DNA from 3 places in the Listeria sp. LM90SB2 genome. Region 2 is predicted to be linked to each of the others. Evidence: a T-box and tRNA genes for the amino acid it is inferred to sense, from the RefSeq annotation. Region 2 holds a T-box; the other regions hold tRNA genes.

Region 1 (4,074 bases), 310 kb from region 2:
ATCACTCGCAGTCTGACTCCCGAGTATAAGTACATGGCATTCGGAGTTTATCTGAATTCGGTAACCCGAGAAGGGCCCCTAGTCCAAACAGTGCTCTACCTCCATGACTCTTTACCTCGAGGCTAGCCCTAAAGCTATTTCGGAGAGAACCAGCTATCTCCAAGTTCGATTGGAATTTCTCCGCTACCCACACCTCATCCCCGCACTTTTCAACGTGCGTGGGTTCGGACCTCCAGTAAGTATTACCTTACCTTCATCCTGGACATGGGTAGATCACCTGGTTTCGGGTCTACGACCTGTTACTTATGCGCCCTATTCAGACTCGCTTTCGCTACGGCTCCGCTTTTTCCGCTTAACCTTGCAACAAATCGTAACTCGCCGGTTCATTCTACAAAAGGCACGCTATCACCCATTAACGGGCTCTAACTACTTGTAGGCACACGGTTTCAGGAACTGTTTCACTCCCCTTCCGGGGTGCTTTTCACCTTTCCCTCACGGTACTGGTTCACTATCGGTCACTAGGGAGTATTTAGCCTTGGGAGATGGTCCTCCCGGATTCCGACGGAATTTCACGTGTTCCGCCGTACTCAGGATCCACTCTGGAGGGAAAGCCATTTCAACTACCGGGCTGTTACCGTCTTTGGCGGGCCTTTCCAGACCGCTTCATTTATAACTTTCTTTTGTAACTCCGTATAGAGTGTCCTACAACCCCAAGAAGCAAGCTTCTTGGTTTGGGCTCTTTCCGTTTCGCTCGCCGCTACTCAGGAAATCGATTTTTCTTTCTCTTCCTCCAGGTACTTAGATGTTTCAGTTCCCTGGGTCTGCCTTCCTCACGCTATGTATTCACGTAAGGATACTATCCGACTAAAGATAGTGGGTTCCCCCATTCGGAAATCTCTGGATCAACGCTTACGTACAGCTCCCCAAAGCATATCGGTGTTAGTCCCGTCCTTCTTCGGCTCCTAGTGCCAAGGCATCCACCGTGCGCCCTTTCTAACTTAACCAATTTACTTCTACGAAGTAAAGGTTGTTTTTCTGATTTTCCGTATCAGCGATGATACTTCCAATCAGATGAAAGATTCACTTTCAGATGATTCTCGGTTACTTGTGTCATAGATAATTACTTATCTATGCTAACTTTACTAACTTTCTTATCTAGTTTTCAAAGAACAATTTTGGTGGAGCCTAGCGGGATCGAACCGCTGACCTCCTGCGTGCAAAGCAGGCGCTCTCCCAGCTGAGCTAAGGCCCCGTAAAAGGGTATGATTATTTGTATTTCTTATGTCAGAAAGAAAAAGTGGGCCTAAATGGACTCGAACCATCGACCTCACGCTTATCAGGCGTGCGCTCTAACCAGCTGAGCTATAGGCCCGTCAAAAATGTAGTGGCGCGATGCTTCAAGCATAGTGCCTTGCATACTTTATCTGACATAAAAGAGAGTAACCTCTCAAAACTGAACAAATAGAGAAGAACGAAAACTCACAGGTTTCCTTTTCCTTAGAAAGGAGGTGATCCAGCCGCACCTTCCGATACGGCTACCTTGTTACGACTTCACCCCAATTATCTGTCCCACCTTCGGCGGCTGGCTCCATAAAGGTTACCCTACCGACTTCGGGTGTTACAAACTCTCGTGGTGTGACGGGCGGTGTGTACAAGGCCCGGGAACGTATTCACCGTGGCATGCTGATCCACGATTACTAGCGATTCCGGCTTCATGTAGGCGAGTTGCAGCCTACAATCCGAACTGAGAATAGTTTTATGGGATTAGCTCCACCTCGCGGCTTCGCGACCCTTTGTACTATCCATTGTAGCACGTGTGTAGCCCAGGTCATAAGGGGCATGATGATTTGACGTCATCCCCACCTTCCTCCGGCTTGCACCGGCAGTCACTTTAGAGTGCCCAACTAAATGCTGGCAACTAAAATCAAGGGTTGCGCTCGTTGCGGGACTTAACCCAACATCTCACGACACGAGCTGACGACAACCATGCACCACCTGTCACTTTGTCCCCGAAGGGAAAGCTCTGTCTCCAGAGTGGTCAAAGGATGTCAAGACCTGGTAAGGTTCTTCGCGTTGCTTCGAATTAAACCACATGCTCCACCGCTTGTGCGGGCCCCCGTCAATTCCTTTGAGTTTCAACCTTGCGGTCGTACTCCCCAGGCGGAGTGCTTAATGCGTTAGCTGCAGCACTAAGGGGCGGAAACCCCCTAACACTTAGCACTCATCGTTTACGGCGTGGACTACCAGGGTATCTAATCCTGTTTGCTCCCCACGCTTTCGCGCCTCAGCGTCAGTTACAGACCAGAGAGTCGCCTTCGCCACTGGTGTTCCTCCACATATCTACGCATTTCACCGCTACACGTGGAATTCCACTCTCCTCTTCTGCACTCCAGTCTTCCAGTTTCCAATGACCCTCCCCGGTTAAGCCGGGGGCTTTCACATCAGACTTAAAAGACCGCCTGCGCGCGCTTTACGCCCAATAAATCCGGACAACGCTTGCCACCTACGTATTACCGCGGCTGCTGGCACGTAGTTAGCCGTGGCTTTCTGGTTAGATACCGTCAAGGGACAAGCAGTTACTCTTATCCTTGTTCTTCTCTAACAACAGTACTTTACGATCCGAAAACCTTCTTCATACACGCGGCGTTGCTCCGTCAGACTTTCGTCCATTGCGGAAGATTCCCTACTGCTGCCTCCCGTAGGAGTCTGGGCCGTGTCTCAGTCCCAGTGTGGCCGATCACCCTCTCAGGTCGGCTATGCATCGTTGCCTTGGTAGGCCATTACCCTACCAACTAGCTAATGCACCGCGGGCCCATCTGTAAGCGATAGCCGAAACCATCTTTCAAAAGCGTGGCATGCGCCACACTTTATCATTCGGTATTAGCCCCGGTTTCCCGGAGTTATCCCCAACTTACAGGCAGGTTGCCCACGTGTTACTCACCCGTCCGCCACTAACTTTGGAAGAGCAAGCTCTTCCTCCGTTCGTTCGACTTGCATGTATTAGGCACGCCGCCAGCGTTCGTCCTGAGCCAGGATCAAACTCTCTTTAAAATATAAATTGAATTTGAATACTTATTCAACACCGTGAATAAGATTCCTTGCGTCAAATTGACTTCGCTAGCAATTAAATTACTAGTTTGTTTTGTTGAAAACAGCTTTCTGTTTTCTGCCCTGCGATTACCAGTGAGACTTTACGTCTCATTGCTTTTCGTCTTCTTCTTTGTTCAGTTTTCAAAGGTCAATTTCTTTTGTTGCGAAAGCGTTTTGTCCGCATCAGCAACGTTTATAAATATACCAAGATTTTTGCCTTTCGTCAATACTTTTTACAAAGTTTTTTAAATAAAGATGAAAAAAGATGAATTTGGTGCATAAATTGGTGATTAAATGGAGTTTTTAAAACATTATGTTGTATAAATTTGCATTCCTTTTTCTTCAAATTGTTCTTTTAATACTGGGTCTATTTCTTTTCCAGTGATAATAGAAGAGATTTCGTCTAGGGCTGCGTATTTGTATAGTGAAATGCGGCCGAACTTGGTGTGGTCTGTTACTAAGATGACTTCATCGGCTGAGTGGAGCATTTGTTGCTTAGCTGGGATTAGGTATTCGTCGTAATGCATTAGGCCTTTGTCGATATCGAGCGCTGGCGTGGTTACAAATGCTTTATGTACGTGAATGCTCTGCAAGGTTCCGCTTGTAATCATACCGTTAAGGATGAAAGTTTCTGGGTAGATGACGCCACCTGTCACAATTACTTTAGACGGGGAAAAGCGCATAATGGAAGCTACGTTGATATCGTTTGTTATGACGGTTAGTTTGGATCGGTCTTTTAATGCGGTTGCGATGTGTCCGGTTGTTGTTCCGGCGTCAAGAATGATTGTATCGCCGTCTTTGACCATTGTCGCTGCTAACGTGGCGATGCGTTGTTTTTCTTCATAGCGCACTTCGCTTCGTTTTTTCCAATTTGGTTCGGAAACTACTTTTTCTTCTATCATAACTCCGCCGTGGGTTCTTTTTAGCTTTTTGTCTTTTTCTAAAGAGGTTAAATCGCGGCGAATGGTTGCTTCGTGGACTTCA
Region 2 (4,074 bases):
GAGTGAAGCTTCTTTACAAGTTTTTATGGATGCATCGCGAGAATTCTTTGCTAATTCGGAGAGTTTACATGATGCTGGGACGAAATCAGCGGCCCTTTTAGAAAAATGCCGGGAAAGTTTTTCTGAGTTATTACAAGTTCCAAACCGCGGGATTTTATTTACGAGTGGTGGAACAGAGAGTAATCAAATTGCCATCCAAACGCTAATCCATACAACTGATAAGAAAGAAGTGCTCGTAAGTCCGCTAGAACACGCTTCAGTTTGGCAGCAACTAATGGCACTCGAACAAACGGGGAAGTGTCGGATTAAAGTATTACCAGTTGATTCGTTTGGGCAAGTAAATCCAGCTACTTTAGAAAAAATGATTTCTGCTGAGACGGGGCTTATTATTATTCAACATGTTAATTCGGAAATCGGAACCATCCAACCAATCGCGGAACTAGCTCATATTGCTAAAAAAGCAGGTGTCTTTTTTCATACCGATATCGTTCAATCCTTTGGGAAAATTGATTTAGATTTAAGTGATGCCACTAGTTTTAGTATTTCATCGCATAAAATTTATGGACCAAAAGGGGCGGGAATACTTTTTATGAAACCAGATTCTCCTTTGCAGGCAGTTTTGCCAGATGTACATCATGAATTTGGCTTTAGACCGGGGACAGTAAATGTTCCAGCTATTGCTGCCTTTACAACTGCCGCCTATGATATAATAGAAAATAGAGAACAAGAAGCGATTAGAGCTATGAAACTAAAAGCTGCGATTTGCGACACATTAGAAGCGCGAGTAGAAGTGGAAGGTGGACCCAATACATCGCCGTATATTTTAGGACTTACTTTGCCAAATATGCAAGGTCAGGAAGCGTTACTTGCTTTAAACGAAGCAGATATTCAAATCTCGACGACAAGTGCATGTAGTTTACGTGATTTAGCTCCGTCCAGAACATTAATCGCTACTGGAAAAACAACAGAAGAAGCAAACCGTTTTATCCGCTTATCTTTTGGAAGAGAAAATGAATTAAACGATAGTATTATTTTTAAAGAAGAAATCGATAAATTATTACGAAAAAGGTGATAAGATGAAAAAAATATTAGGAGATACGCGTAGGCAAATGATTTTAAAATGGCTAAAAGAAGCCGAGGCGCCAATTTCTGGAAATCAATTAGCACAGAAAACAAATGTTAGCCGCCAAGTGATTGTTCAAGATATTTCTTTGTTAAAAGCTGGCAATGAACCAATTATGGCTACCCCACAAGGCTATATTTATGCGAAAGAAACAAGTTATACAGGGGAAAGGCGCGTTATTGCCGTGAAACATACGAAAGAACAAGCTGCCGAGGAACTAAATATTTTGGTAGATCACGGTGTTTCCATTATTGATGTGATTGTGGATCATCCAATATACGGCGAAATCACCGCTTCACTACATTTAAAAAGCCGTTTTGATGTAGAGAAATTTGTGCGGAAATTGCAAACAACAGGAGCAACAATGCTGTCTGGTTTAACGGATGGAACACATTTACATACGATTGAAGCAGATACGAAAGAACAATTAGAACAAGCGATTAAGGCGCTAGATAAAGCTGGATTTTTAATCTAACCATTTTTCAATATAAATTCTAGGAAAAAGCTAGTAACTATGGTAGAATGTATGTTAGGTATTTATAAACAAATAGTCGTATGGAGGTGCTAGATATGCCATTATCGCCGCTGGATATACATAACAAAGAGTTTACCCGTGGTTTTAGAGGTTATGACGAAGACGAAGTAAATGACTTCCTCGATCAAATCATTAAAGATTATGAACAAGTTATTAAAGAGAAAAAGCGTATTGAGGACACTTTAAATAATAGTGAAGAACGTTTAGGTCATTTTACAAACATTGAAGAAACATTAAACAAATCATTAATCGTGGCACAAACAGCTGCCGAAGAAGTGAAAGCTTCCGCTGAAAAAGAAGCAAAACTTATTATCCGTGAAGCTGAAAAAAATGCAGACCGAATTTTAAGCGACTCACTTTCTAAAGCTCGTAAAATCGCGATTGAAATTGAAGACCTAAAACGTCAATCTAAAGTATTCCGCGAGCGTCTGCGTATGTTAGTAGAAGCGCAAATGGATTTAATTAAAAGTGAAGATTGGCAGCAAATGATGGCTTACGATGTAGATGCAACAGAATTAGCGTCTATTAAAGAAGTCGAAGCTGCTGAATCAGAAGAACGTTAAAAACGATTATAAGAGACAAGTAAATTTTTTAGACAAAGGATATGAAGCGAGTTGGTAAATGGTGCGAGACCAACTATCCTCTAAAAAATAGAAATCACTCTTTAGTTCTAACCCGAAAAAGCAATCGCTTGAGTAAGTGTTAGCGCGAGCCAGCGTTATGGCATTAATGAAGTGGGCAAGCAACAAAATTGCATGTCAACAAGGGTGGTACCGCGAATCTCGTCCCTTTTTTGGGAGAGATTTTTTTGTGTTTAAAAATAAAGATTTAAAGGAGAATAGAGTATGGAATATAAAGATACGTTATTAATGCCAAAAACAGATTTTCCGATGCGTGGAAACCTGCCAAACAAAGAACCTGAATGGCAAGCAAAATGGGAAGAAGAAAAACTATATGAGAAGATTCAAGAAAAAAATGCTGGACGCAAGGCGTACATTTTGCATGATGGGCCTCCTTATGCTAACGGTGAGCTTCACATGGGTCACGCTCTAAACAAAACAATCAAAGATATTATCGTCCGTTATAAATCAATGGCTGGCTTCAGCTCCCCGTATGTTCCAGGTTGGGACACACACGGACTACCAATTGAGACAGCTATCGCCAAAAAAGGCGTTAAACGGAAAGAAATGTCTATTGCTGAATTCCGTAAACTATGTGCCGAATATGCAATGACGCAAGTAGACGGTCAACGTACAGGATTCAAACGACTTGGAATTAACGGTGACTGGGAAAATCCTTACATTACACTTTTACCAGAATACGAAGCAGAGCAAATCAAAGTCTTCGGTGAAATGGCGAAAAAAGGTTACATTTACAAAGGTAAAAAACCGGTTTATTGGTCTCCTTCTAGTGAATCTGCGCTGGCAGAAGCAGAAATCGAATATCAGGATAAAAAATCTGCTTCCATTTTCGTTGCTTTTAAAGTAACAGACGGAAAAGGTGTACTAGATGAAGGAACGAATATCGTTATCTGGACAACAACTCCTTGGACAATTCCTGCAAACATGGGTATTACTGTTAACCCTGATTTGGACTATGTAGTAATTGAATCCGCTGGGGAAAAATATGTTGTAGCAGAAGCACTTTTACCAAGCTTACGCGAAAAACTAGGCTTTGAAGATGCGACAGTAGTGAAAACAGTTCGTGGTTCTGAACTTGACCGCGTTGTAACTAAACACCCATTCTATGACCGTGATTCCTTAGTAATGAACGGGGAACATGCTACTGCTGAAGCCGGTACTGGTGCGGTTCATACGGCTCCTGGACACGGGGAAGATGACTTTTTAATCGGGAAAAAATACGATTTAGAAGTACTTGCTCCACTAGATGATCGTGGTGTATTCACAGAGGAAGCACCGGGATTTGAAGGCGTATTTTACGATACAGCGAACAAAATGGTCACAGAAAAACTAGAAGAAGTGGGCGCATTACTAAAAATGGAATTCATCACTCACTCTTATCCACATGATTGGCGTACGAAAAAACCAGTTATTTTCCGTGCAACAGCGCAGTGGTTTGCTTCGATTGACGCATTCCGTGATGATTTACTCGCTGCTGTTAAAGGTGTTAATTGGACTCCTGCTTGGGGTGAAACACGTTTATTCAATATGGTTCGCGACCGCGGTGACTGGGTTATTTCTCGTCAACGTGCATGGGGCGTTCCACTACCGATTTTCTATGCGGAAAATGGGGAAGCGATTATCACAGACGAAACAATTAATCACATTTCTGAACTTTTCCGTGAGCATGGTTCGAATGTTTGGTTTGAACGCGATGTGAAAGATTTATTACCTGCTGGCTTTACGCATCCAGGTAGTCCAAATGGAGAATTTACAAAAGAAACCGATATTATGGA
Region 3 (4,074 bases), 550 kb from region 2:
CTAGATATCCATACGCTTATCCCGAAATGCAATGAACTTATTGTTACAACACCACATTATGCAGCCGCGTCAGTCGCATCTCGAGCAGGATATATGGCAGCAAAAAACAATCACAAAATCATCGGTGTAATCGAAAATATGTCTTATCTTACTTTAGCTGATGGACAAGTATTAAAAGTATTCGGACAAGGCGGCGGCGAAAAAGTTGCTGCAGACTTAGAAACACAACTTTTAATTCAACTGCCAATAGAACAACCAGAACCAAATGGAAATGGCTATGTATCAGCCCTTTTCAACTCTTCAAGCACTTCAGGAAAAGCATATAAAACCCTAGCAGAGAAAATAATTCCATATTTATCATAAAAACTTTGTAAAAAGTATTGACGAAAGGCAAAAATCTTGGTATATTTATAAACGTTGCTGATGCGGACAAAACGCTTTCGCAACAAAAGAAACTGACCTTTGAAAACTGAACAAAAAAGAAGACGAAAAGCAATGAGACGTAAAGTCTCACTGGTAATCGCAGGGCAGAAAACAGAAAGCTGTTTTCAACAAAACAAACTAGTAATTTAATTGCTAGCGAAGTCAATTTGACGCAAGGAATCTTATTCACGGTGTTGAATAAGTATTCAAATTCAATTTATATTTTAAAGAGAGTTTGATCCTGGCTCAGGACGAACGCTGGCGGCGTGCCTAATACATGCAAGTCGAACGAACGGAGGAAGAGCTTGCTCTTCCAAAGTTAGTGGCGGACGGGTGAGTAACACGTGGGCAACCTGCCTGTAAGTTTGGGATAACTCCGGGAAACCGGGGCTAATACCGAATGATAAAGTGTGGCGCATGCCATGCTTTTGAAAGATGGTTTCGGCTATCGCTTACAGATGGGCCCGCGGTGCATTAGCTAGTTGGTAGGGTAATGGCCTACCAAGGCAACGATGCATAGCCGACCTGAGAGGGTGATCGGCCACACTGGGACTGAGACACGGCCCAGACTCCTACGGGAGGCAGCAGTAGGGAATCTTCCGCAATGGACGAAAGTCTGACGGAGCAACGCCGCGTGTATGAAGAAGGTTTTCGGATCGTAAAGTACTGTTGTTAGAGAAGAACAAGGATAAGAGTAACTGCTTGTCCCTTGACGGTATCTAACCAGAAAGCCACGGCTAACTACGTGCCAGCAGCCGCGGTAATACGTAGGTGGCAAGCGTTGTCCGGATTTATTGGGCGTAAAGCGCGCGCAGGCGGTCTTTTAAGTCTGATGTGAAAGCCCCCGGCTTAACCGGGGAGGGTCATTGGAAACTGGAAGACTGGAGTGCAGAAGAGGAGAGTGGAATTCCACGTGTAGCGGTGAAATGCGTAGATATGTGGAGGAACACCAGTGGCGAAGGCGACTCTCTGGTCTGTAACTGACGCTGAGGCGCGAAAGCGTGGGGAGCAAACAGGATTAGATACCCTGGTAGTCCACGCCGTAAACGATGAGTGCTAAGTGTTAGGGGGTTTCCGCCCCTTAGTGCTGCAGCTAACGCATTAAGCACTCCGCCTGGGGAGTACGACCGCAAGGTTGAAACTCAAAGGAATTGACGGGGGCCCGCACAAGCGGTGGAGCATGTGGTTTAATTCGAAGCAACGCGAAGAACCTTACCAGGTCTTGACATCCTTTGACCACTCTGGAGACAGAGCTTTCCCTTCGGGGACAAAGTGACAGGTGGTGCATGGTTGTCGTCAGCTCGTGTCGTGAGATGTTGGGTTAAGTCCCGCAACGAGCGCAACCCTTGATTTTAGTTGCCAGCATTTAGTTGGGCACTCTAAAGTGACTGCCGGTGCAAGCCGGAGGAAGGTGGGGATGACGTCAAATCATCATGCCCCTTATGACCTGGGCTACACACGTGCTACAATGGATAGTACAAAGGGTCGCGAAGCCGCGAGGTGGAGCTAATCCCATAAAACTATTCTCAGTTCGGATTGTAGGCTGCAACTCGCCTACATGAAGCCGGAATCGCTAGTAATCGTGGATCAGCATGCCACGGTGAATACGTTCCCGGGCCTTGTACACACCGCCCGTCACACCACGAGAGTTTGTAACACCCGAAGTCGGTAGGGTAACCTTTATGGAGCCAGCCGCCGAAGGTGGGACAGATAATTGGGGTGAAGTCGTAACAAGGTAGCCGTATCGGAAGGTGCGGCTGGATCACCTCCTTTCTAAGGAAAAGGAAACCTGTGAGTTTTCGTTCTTCTCTATTTGTTCAGTTTTGAGAGGTTACTCTCTTTTATGTCAGATAAAGTATGCAAGGCACTATGCTTGAAGCATCGCGCCACTACATTTTTGACGGGCCTATAGCTCAGCTGGTTAGAGCGCACGCCTGATAAGCGTGAGGTCGATGGTTCGAGTCCATTTAGGCCCACTTTTTCTTTCTGACATAAGAAATACAAATAATCATACCCTTTTACGGGGCCTTAGCTCAGCTGGGAGAGCGCCTGCTTTGCACGCAGGAGGTCAGCGGTTCGATCCCGCTAGGCTCCACCAAAATTGTTCTTTGAAAACTAGATAAGAAAGTTAGTAAAGTTAGCATAGATAAGTAATTATCTATGACACAAGTAACCGAGAATCATCTGAAAGTGAATCTTTCATCTGATTGGAAGTATCATCGCTGATACGGAAAATCAGAAAAACAACCTTTACTTCGTAGAAGTAAATTGGTTAAGTTAGAAAGGGCGCACGGTGGATGCCTTGGCACTAGGAGCCGAAGAAGGACGGGACTAACACCGATATGCTTTGGGGAGCTGTACGTAAGCGTTGATCCAGAGATTTCCGAATGGGGGAACCCACTATCTTTAGTCGGATAGTATCCTTACGTGAATACATAGCGTGAGGAAGGCAGACCCAGGGAACTGAAACATCTAAGTACCTGGAGGAAGAGAAAGAAAAATCGATTTCCTGAGTAGCGGCGAGCGAAACGGAAAGAGCCCAAACCAAGAAGCTTGCTTCTTGGGGTTGTAGGACACTCTATACGGAGTTACAAAAGAAAGTTATAAATGAAGCGGTCTGGAAAGGCCCGCCAAAGACGGTAACAGCCCGGTAGTTGAAATGGCTTTCCCTCCAGAGTGGATCCTGAGTACGGCGGAACACGTGAAATTCCGTCGGAATCCGGGAGGACCATCTCCCAAGGCTAAATACTCCCTAGTGACCGATAGTGAACCAGTACCGTGAGGGAAAGGTGAAAAGCACCCCGGAAGGGGAGTGAAACAGTTCCTGAAACCGTGTGCCTACAAGTAGTTAGAGCCCGTTAATGGGTGATAGCGTGCCTTTTGTAGAATGAACCGGCGAGTTACGATTTGTTGCAAGGTTAAGCGGAAAAAGCGGAGCCGTAGCGAAAGCGAGTCTGAATAGGGCGCATAAGTAACAGGTCGTAGACCCGAAACCAGGTGATCTACCCATGTCCAGGATGAAGGTAAGGTAATACTTACTGGAGGTCCGAACCCACGCACGTTGAAAAGTGCGGGGATGAGGTGTGGGTAGCGGAGAAATTCCAATCGAACTTGGAGATAGCTGGTTCTCTCCGAAATAGCTTTAGGGCTAGCCTCGAGGTAAAGAGTCATGGAGGTAGAGCACTGTTTGGACTAGGGGCCCTTCTCGGGTTACCGAATTCAGATAAACTCCGAATGCCATGTACTTATACTCGGGAGTCAGACTGCGAGTGATAAGATCCGTAGTCGAAAGGGAAACAGCCCAGACCACCAGTTAAGGTCCCCAAATATATGTTAAGTGGAAAAGGATGTGGGGTTGCTTAGACAACCAGGATGTTGGCTTAGAAGCAGCCACCATTGAAAGAGTGCGTAATAGCTCACTGGTCGAGTGACCCCGCGCCGAAAATGTACCGGGGCTAAACATATTACCGAAACTGTGGATGAACCTCTTTAGAGGTTCGTGGTAGGAGAGCGTTCTAAGGGCGGTGAAGTCAGACCGGAAGGACTGGTGGAGCGCTTAGAAGTGAGAATGCCGGTATGAGTAGCGAAAGAAGGGTGAGAATCCCTTCCACCGAATATCTAAGGTTTCCTGAGGAAGGCTCGTCCGCTCAG

The links. A T-box is a leader RNA that pairs with one kind of tRNA and senses whether it is charged. The one in region 2 lies ahead of ileS (isoleucine--tRNA ligase), so its partner is inferred to be a tRNA-Ile.
Region 1: it encodes a tRNA-Ile, which carries the amino acid that the T-box ahead of ileS (isoleucine--tRNA ligase) is inferred to sense. The anticodon was not compared.
Region 3: it encodes a tRNA-Ile, which carries the amino acid that the T-box ahead of ileS (isoleucine--tRNA ligase) is inferred to sense. The anticodon was not compared.

Annotation. Positions count from the first base shown of each region.
Region 1 covers NZ_CP046449.1:2,410,110-2,414,183, forward strand. The annotation lists rRNA gene GL301_RS11895 (23S ribosomal RNA) at 1-1,004, opposite strand, end outside; tRNA gene GL301_RS11900 (tRNA-Ala) at 1,177-1,252, opposite strand; tRNA gene GL301_RS11905 (tRNA-Ile) at 1,299-1,372, opposite strand; rRNA gene GL301_RS11910 (16S ribosomal RNA) at 1,502-3,051, opposite strand; gene GL301_RS11915 (DeoR/GlpR family DNA-binding transcription regulator) at 3,402-4,074, opposite strand, start outside.
Region 2 covers NZ_CP046449.1:2,097,079-2,101,152, reverse strand. The annotation lists gene GL301_RS10340 (IscS subfamily cysteine desulfurase) at 1-1,072, shown strand, start outside; gene GL301_RS10335 (transcription repressor NadR) at 1,077-1,598, shown strand; gene divIVA (septum site-determining protein DivIVA) at 1,694-2,221, shown strand; T-box leader at 2,218-2,451, shown strand; gene ileS (isoleucine--tRNA ligase) at 2,504-4,074, shown strand, end outside.
Region 3 covers NZ_CP046449.1:2,647,529-2,651,602, reverse strand. The annotation lists gene GL301_RS13115 (Mrp/NBP35 family ATP-binding protein) at 1-363, shown strand, start outside; rRNA gene GL301_RS13110 (16S ribosomal RNA) at 647-2,196, shown strand; tRNA gene GL301_RS13105 (tRNA-Ile) at 2,326-2,399, shown strand; tRNA gene GL301_RS13100 (tRNA-Ala) at 2,446-2,521, shown strand; rRNA gene GL301_RS13095 (23S ribosomal RNA) at 2,694-4,074, shown strand, end outside.